DNA from 3 places in the Ectobacillus sp. OTK genome. Region 3 is predicted to be linked to each of the others. Evidence: a T-box and tRNA genes for the amino acid it is inferred to sense, from the RefSeq annotation. Region 3 holds a T-box; the other regions hold tRNA genes.
The links. The T-box of region 3 lies ahead of trpS (tryptophan--tRNA ligase). A T-box ahead of a tRNA ligase gene usually reads a tRNA of that ligase, here a tRNA-Trp.
Positions count from the first base shown of each region.

Region 1: it encodes a tRNA-Trp, which carries the amino acid that the T-box ahead of trpS (tryptophan--tRNA ligase) is inferred to sense. The anticodon was not compared.
Region 2: it encodes a tRNA-Trp, which carries the amino acid that the T-box ahead of trpS (tryptophan--tRNA ligase) is inferred to sense. The anticodon was not compared.

Region 1 covers NZ_AP048547.1:606,201-608,433, reverse strand. The annotation lists gene AC6HZ4_RS03150 (DsbA family protein) at 1-522, opposite strand, end outside; tRNA gene AC6HZ4_RS03145 (tRNA-Leu) at 720-800, opposite strand; tRNA gene AC6HZ4_RS03140 (tRNA-Cys) at 802-876, opposite strand; tRNA gene AC6HZ4_RS03135 (tRNA-Gly) at 885-959, opposite strand; tRNA gene AC6HZ4_RS03130 (tRNA-Gln) at 965-1,039, opposite strand; tRNA gene AC6HZ4_RS03125 (tRNA-His) at 1,157-1,232, opposite strand; tRNA gene AC6HZ4_RS03120 (tRNA-Trp) at 1,244-1,317, opposite strand; tRNA gene AC6HZ4_RS03115 (tRNA-Tyr) at 1,323-1,407, opposite strand; tRNA gene AC6HZ4_RS03110 (tRNA-Thr) at 1,414-1,486, opposite strand; tRNA gene AC6HZ4_RS03105 (tRNA-Phe) at 1,522-1,597, opposite strand; tRNA gene AC6HZ4_RS03100 (tRNA-Asp) at 1,601-1,676, opposite strand; tRNA gene AC6HZ4_RS03095 (tRNA-Met) at 1,681-1,757, opposite strand; tRNA gene AC6HZ4_RS03090 (tRNA-Val) at 1,780-1,855, opposite strand; tRNA gene AC6HZ4_RS03085 (tRNA-Glu) at 1,862-1,936, opposite strand; tRNA gene AC6HZ4_RS03080 (tRNA-Ser) at 1,943-2,033, opposite strand; tRNA gene AC6HZ4_RS03075 (tRNA-Asn) at 2,037-2,111, opposite strand; rRNA gene rrf (5S ribosomal RNA) at 2,141-2,233, opposite strand, start outside.
Region 2 covers NZ_AP048547.1:1,019,923-1,022,155, forward strand. The annotation lists tRNA gene AC6HZ4_RS05030 (tRNA-Leu) at 1-61, shown strand, start outside; tRNA gene AC6HZ4_RS05035 (tRNA-Gly) at 95-166, shown strand; tRNA gene AC6HZ4_RS05040 (tRNA-Leu) at 172-257, shown strand; tRNA gene AC6HZ4_RS05045 (tRNA-Arg) at 287-360, shown strand; tRNA gene AC6HZ4_RS05050 (tRNA-Ala) at 367-439, shown strand; tRNA gene AC6HZ4_RS05055 (tRNA-Ser) at 447-534, shown strand; tRNA gene AC6HZ4_RS05060 (tRNA-Met) at 558-634, shown strand; tRNA gene AC6HZ4_RS05065 (tRNA-Asp) at 639-714, shown strand; tRNA gene AC6HZ4_RS05070 (tRNA-Phe) at 718-793, shown strand; tRNA gene AC6HZ4_RS05075 (tRNA-Thr) at 829-901, shown strand; tRNA gene AC6HZ4_RS05080 (tRNA-Trp) at 909-982, shown strand; tRNA gene AC6HZ4_RS05085 (tRNA-Ile) at 987-1,060, shown strand; tRNA gene AC6HZ4_RS05090 (tRNA-Asn) at 1,088-1,162, shown strand; tRNA gene AC6HZ4_RS05095 (tRNA-Glu) at 1,166-1,237, shown strand; gene AC6HZ4_RS05100 (penicillin acylase family protein) at 1,570-2,233, shown strand, end outside.
Region 3 covers NZ_AP048547.1:1,232,572-1,234,804, reverse strand. The annotation lists gene AC6HZ4_RS06080 (DUF3899 domain-containing protein) at 178-552, shown strand; T-box leader at 598-808, shown strand; gene trpS (tryptophan--tRNA ligase) at 945-1,934, shown strand; gene AC6HZ4_RS06070 (hypothetical protein) at 2,113-2,233, opposite strand, start outside.

The sequences.
Region 1 (2,233 bases), 630 kb from region 3:
AACCATCTTTTGAATCGCTTGACTATTCAAGTCCTTTTGAAATTGCTTTACATTAATTTCAGGGAGCTTCTCTTTTACAATTTTCATAAGCAGTTCCTCAGTAATCCACACTTGATCCGTATCTTGCTGAGCAGCATACAGCTCAGCATAAAACTTCCAAAAAGCATCTTGGTTTTGTTTGTAAATTGCTTCGCCTGCAGCAGCGCCTAAATCAGAATCGTCTCCAATGAATGGGAAGTTAATAAAGTGAAACTGGGCTTTTCCCGTATCAATATATTCCTTTTGGATTTGAGGAAGAACATGCTCATCCCATTTTTTGCAGCCTGGACATTTAAAATCTGCAAACTCGACAATATGGACAGGGGCATCTTGATCCCCTAATGTTTGTTGCTCCTTATATGCGAATGGATCCTGTTTATCTTCTGTTTTCTTTCCTATAATTGTATAAACAATTACCCCAACCAAAATTAAAAATGCCAGCGAAAAAATCATAAATAATGTAGAAAACTGTTTAGACTTCATTCTTTATTCTCCGTTGCTGTTGTATTTACTTCTAGTATTGCCACTCCATCATGTAATACTCAGAAAGCATCTTCTATTACACATCATACCAACGTATATAGCACTCGTCCAACGGAAAGATCGTTCGTTCAAAAAGCTGTCACATTCTTTATATTTACATAAAAAAAAACCTTTACTTTGATAGTAAAGGTTTTTTATACCGGTGGTCGGGGTCGAACCGACACTCCAGAGGAACACGATTTTGAGTCGTGCGCGTCTGCCAATTCCGCCACACCGGCATGGAGGCGGCAACCGGATTCGAACCGGTGGATAAAGGTTTTGCAGACCTTGGCCTTACCACTTGGCTATGCCGCCGAATATTTTGGAGCGGAAGACGGGATTCGAACCCGCGACCCCAACCTTGGCAAGGTTGTATTCTACCACTGAACTACTTCCGCATATATGGCTGGGCTAGCTGGATTCGAACCAACGAATGACGGAGTCAAAGTCCGTTGCCTTACCGCTTGGCTATAGCCCACTGATAAAACTTTATGTTATACACCTTCGAATCCAATATGTGAATTCTGATTAATACATTCCTCATTATTCTCCATTATAACCCATTCACTAATCACTGTAAAGATTTAGGTTTAAATGGGGCGACTGATGGGAATCGAACCCACGAGTGTTGGAGCCACAATCCAATGCGTTAACCACTTCGCCACAGCCGCCATTACAAGAATGGCAGGGGTAGTAGGAATCGAACCCACACCGGAGGTTTTGGAGACCTCTGTTCTACCTTTAAACTATACCCCTATAGATGGTGGAGGGGGACGGATTCGAACCGCCGAACCCTGAGGGAGCGGATTTACAGTCCGCCGCGTTTAGCCACTTCGCTACCCCTCCACATGATGCCGGCTAGAGGACTTGAACCCCCAACCTACTGATTACAAGTCAGTTGCTCTACCAATTGAGCTAAGCCGGCGTAATATATTTTTTATAACCAGAAAGTTTAACAAATGGTGGCTCGGGACGGAATCGAACCGCCGACACGAGGATTTTCAGTCCTCTGCTCTACCGACTGAGCTACCGAGCCAAATGGCGGTCCCGACGGGGATCGAACCCGCGATCTCCTGCGTGACAGGCAGGCATGTTAACCACTACACCACGGAACCACTTTGGTTGCGGGGACAGGATTTGAACCTGCGACCTTCGGGTTATGAGCCCGACGAGCTACCAGACTGCTCCACCCCGCGATGATAAGAAATTCAATTTATATGGTGGAGGATGACGGGCTCGAACCGCCGACCCTCTGCTTGTAAGGCAGATGCTCTCCCAGCTGAGCTAATCCTCCACATGTTGGTGACCCGTACGGGATTCGAACCCGTGTTACCGCCGTGAAAGGGCGGTGTCTTAACCGCTTGACCAACGGGCCATGTAATGGCGGAGAGCGAGGGATTCGAACCCTCGATACGCTTGTGACGTATACACGATTTCCAATCGTGCTCCTTCGGCCTCTCGGACAGCTCTCCATTTGGCTCCGCAAGTAGGATTCGAACCTACGACCTATCGGTTAACAGCCGATTGCTCTACCGCTGAGCTATTGCGGAATATAAATTGTTTTAAGCCTATTAGGCCAGCCTAGCGACGTCCTACTCTCACAGGGGGAAACCCCCAACTACCATCGGCGCTGAAGAGCTTAACTTCCGTGTTCGGTATGGGAACGGGTGTG
Region 2 (2,233 bases), 210 kb from region 3:
CGCACCAGACTTAGGATCTGGCGCCTTTGGCGTGGGGGTTCGAGTCCCTTCACCCGCACCATTTACAATTGTATAGGATTGCAGTGTTTGTCATGCGGAAGTAGTTCAGTGGTAGAATACAACCTTGCCAAGGTTGGGGTCGCGGGTTCGAATCCCGTCTTCCGCTTTCATGCCGGGGTGGCGGAATTGGCAGACGCACAGGACTTAAAATCCTGCGGTAGGTGACTACCGTGCCGGTTCGAGCCCGGCCCTCGGCACTGCTTCATACAAAATATGTTCAACATATGCGCCCGTAGCTCAATTGGATAGAGCGTCTGACTACGGATCAGAAGGTTATGGGTTCGAGTCCTTTCGGGCGCGCTTTATGGGGCCTTAGCTCAGCTGGGAGAGCGCCTGCTTTGCACGCAGGAGGTCAGCGGTTCGATCCCGCTAGGCTCCACTTTTATGGAGGGTTGGTAGAGCGGCTTAATACACCGGTCTTGAAAACCGGAGACGGTAACACGTCCGTGGGTTCAAATCCCACACCCTCCTCCATTTTATATTTAGTATATTATCGTCGCGGGGTGGAGCAGTCTGGTAGCTCGTCGGGCTCATAACCCGAAGGTCGCAGGTTCAAATCCTGTCCCCGCAACCAAAATGGTTCCGTGGTGTAGTGGTTAACATGCCTGCCTGTCACGCAGGAGATCGCGGGTTCGATCCCCGTCGGGACCGCCATTTGGCTCGGTAGCTCAGTCGGTAGAGCAGAGGACTGAAAATCCTCGTGTCGGCGGTTCGATTCCGTCCCGAGCCACCATTTGTTAAACTTTCTGGTTATAAAAAATATATTACGCCGGCTTAGCTCAATTGGCAGAGCAACTGACTTGTAATCAGTAGGTTGGGGGTTCAAGTCCTCTAGCCGGCATACCTTTAGGGGTATAGTTTAAAGGTAGAACTGAGGTCTCCAAAACCTCCAGTGTGGGTTCGATTCCTACTGCCCCTGCCAAAGAGGGCCTATAGCTCAGCTGGTTAGAGCGCACGCCTGATAAGCGTGAGGTCGATGGTTCGAGTCCATTTAGGCCCATTGTTTCAATTATTTAAATTGAATTATTCCGCAATAGCTCAGCGGTAGAGCAATCGGCTGTTAACCGATAGGTCGTAGGTTCGAATCCTACTTGCGGAGCCATATGGCCCGTTGGTCAAGTGGTTAAGACACCGCCCTTTCACGGCGGTAACACGGGTTCGAATCCCGTACGGGTCATTAAAAAAGAGTCAGCAATATTTGCTGGCTCTTTTTTTGTTCATATAAAGAATAAATAATTTAAGGAACTGATATTTTATCGATTCTTTTTATATAGAAAAAGGGAAATAGAGTAAAAAAAAGAATATTATATAAGATTTTCTCTAAAGGGAGACATATAATGGAACTAATATGGACAAAGACGTGGACCGCTAAATCGGAGGTTTAAGAAGATGAAGAGGGAGAACTTAGGAAATTTAAAACAGTGAATTATAAGTGAGGCAAATGGATAATTTATTTCAATCCTATTACTAAATAGAGCTTTTCCAATCTCATAAAGGAGTGTGGGCATGATGCAGGATACAGTCACTCAGCAGCAGTCAAAACAAAGAAGATGGGTTCGATTTCTTGTTATATTTACCGTTTCTATTTTACTACTCCTTACAGTTGCCTATACAGGTGGGACATTATATGTAAAAAGAAGTTTGCCCGTTATTAAGGGGGAAATTTCCTTAAGAGGATTGCAGGACTTGGTAACGGTCACGAGAGACCAAAATGGAGTACCGCATATTGAAGCAAAAAATCTGCATGATTTATATGTGTCTCAAGGGTACGTAACAGCACAGGATAGATTATTTCAAATGGATTTAAGTCGTCGGCAGGCATCTGGCGAGTTGAGTGAAGTAATCGGTGAACAAACAATAGAACAAGATCGATTTTTTCTGACGCTTGGTTTACGAAGAGCAGCCGAAGCGTCCTATAATGTATATTCGAATGAAGCTAAACAGGTGTTAAAGTGGTATGCGGAAGGTGTGAATTTATACATAAATGAGGCACGAAAAGCAAATAAGTGGCCGATTGAATTTACATTTCTTGGTTATGAGCCAAAGCCATGGACACCAGTAGACTCTTTAACAATTGGAAAGTATATGGCTTTTGATTTAGGGGGACAGTGGAAGGGGCAAGCATTTCGTCAATATTTATTAAATACGGTGTCAGAGGAAAAGGCGCTTGATT
Region 3 (2,233 bases):
AGCGCTTTTTGCCTTATTGGCTGGAGATCCTCCCCCTCAGCGAGCAGAACGTGTCCGCTAGAATACAGAAAAAATGGATAGAAATAGTCACCAACCCTTGTATATAAATTTCCATAATTTGTATAATATAATAGCATTAATATTTTTAAAACTCTCGGAGGGAACATTTTGAACCGAATGATAGCTTCCACAGGTATTATGATTGGGGCATCCATTGGTATTTCTGTTATAGCCGTCTTGCTTCAACATCCAGACTCCTTTCTATTGCCTTTTGTAAACACCCTGTTTTATATCGCGCTTCCCTGCACCGTCATCGGAGGATTTTTTTTCCTGCTTGAACGCGGCTTTTTTAATATTACAAGGTACGCGTTCCGCAAAATGTTTCGGATTACGAATGCAAAGCAAGTATCTCTTTTAGGGGAAGAACCGCCAATAGAGGATAGAGACCTTTTATACCGAACCTACTCGTTTCGTCTTACATATCCATTCCTTATTACAGGTGTGATTCTCGCGGTTTTATCTATAGGAATTAGCTTTGCTGTATTAGCATAGCTTGCATCGTATTGGAAATTTGCTATAATAGGTAGAGAATCTTATAGTCTTGCGATGAGAAAGAAGAGTACATATTGAGGTCATTTCAGAGAGCTTGTGGCTGGTGCGAGCAAGCAATGATACAGTATGGAATGGGCTTTTGAGCACCGAACCGAACTTAAAGTAGGCTTCGGCGTTTCGTCCGGCGTTACCGGATTTGAGTGGTTTTGCTTTTGCAAAATAATTAGGGTGGCACCACGGTCCATTCGTCCCTATGTTTGTTAGGGATGAATGGGCCTTTTTTGTTTCGTATTAAGAAACGCGGAATCGGCCAATGGAGCTAGACAGTGCTCTAAAAGTTATACTTTCTTATAGTTTAAACGAATTTAATTTACGTAGGGAGGAACTGCAAAATGTCAGTTATTTTTTCAGGTATTCAGCCAAGCGGCACGATTACAATCGGCAATTACTTAGGCGCTATGAAGCAATTTGTGGAGCTGCAAAACGAGCATGATTGTTATTTTTGTATTGTCAATCAACATGCGATTACAGTCCCGCAGGATCCGGTAGCACTGCGCAAAAATATTCGCAGCCTTGCCGCTTTATATTTAGCATGCGGAATCGATCCAGAGAAGTCCACATTATTTGTACAATCAGAAGTACCTGCTCACGGGCAGCTCGGATGGATTATGCAATGCATCGCTTACATTGGCGAATTAGAACGCATGACACAATTTAAGGATAAGTCCAAAGGCAAAGATGCGGTTGCGGCCGGCCTGCTTACCTATCCGCCATTAATGGCAGCTGATATTCTGTTATACAATACAGACATCGTACCTGTCGGCGATGATCAAAAGCAGCATATCGAGCTGACACGTGATTTAGCAGAGCGCTTTAACAACCGCTACCGTGAAGTATTTACCATCCCGGAAATTCGCATTCCAAAGGTCGGCGCACGGGTTATGTCTTTAACAGAACCAACAAAGAAAATGAGTAAATCTGATCCAAACCAAAAATCAATGGTAAGCCTTCTTGATGACCCAAAAGCTATCGAGAAAAAGATCAAAAGCGCTGTCACTGATTCTGATGGCATCGTGAAATACGATAAAGAACAAAAACCAGGCATCTCCAACCTGCTTACCATTTACTCCTCATTCTCTGGCAAAACAATTGAAGAGCTGGAAGCGCAATATGCAGGAAAAGGCTACGGCGATTTCAAAGGTGACTTAGCGCAGGTTGTTGTGGATGCACTTAAGCCAATTCAAGAGCGCTATAATGAGCTGATTAGTTCTCCTGAACTTGATGAGATTTTAGATAAAGGCGCTGAAAAGGCAAACAAGGTTGCAATGAAGCAGCTTCGAAAAGTGGAAAACGCGATGGGCTTAAGCCGTAAAAGACGATAATAGAAAAGGGTGTATCTATTAAAGAAAACTCGCCGACTGGCGAGCCGTTAGGCGAAAACAGAGGCCGTAACTGCACTTTATTCTTAATAATTTCCTACTACGTCGAATTCACTTCTAGCTGGAAATTTATATTTTCTTAAACGTAGAAGCAAAAATCCGCCGTGATGGCGGATTTTTCTTATTTTTTCTTCTTTTTCAGCTTTTGCATCGATTTAATCAAAGCATCGCGCTCACCTGCGTCGGATAGCTCCTCGGCAAATTCTTGGTCCTCACGCCGCTTTGCCGCAAACTTTATTTGG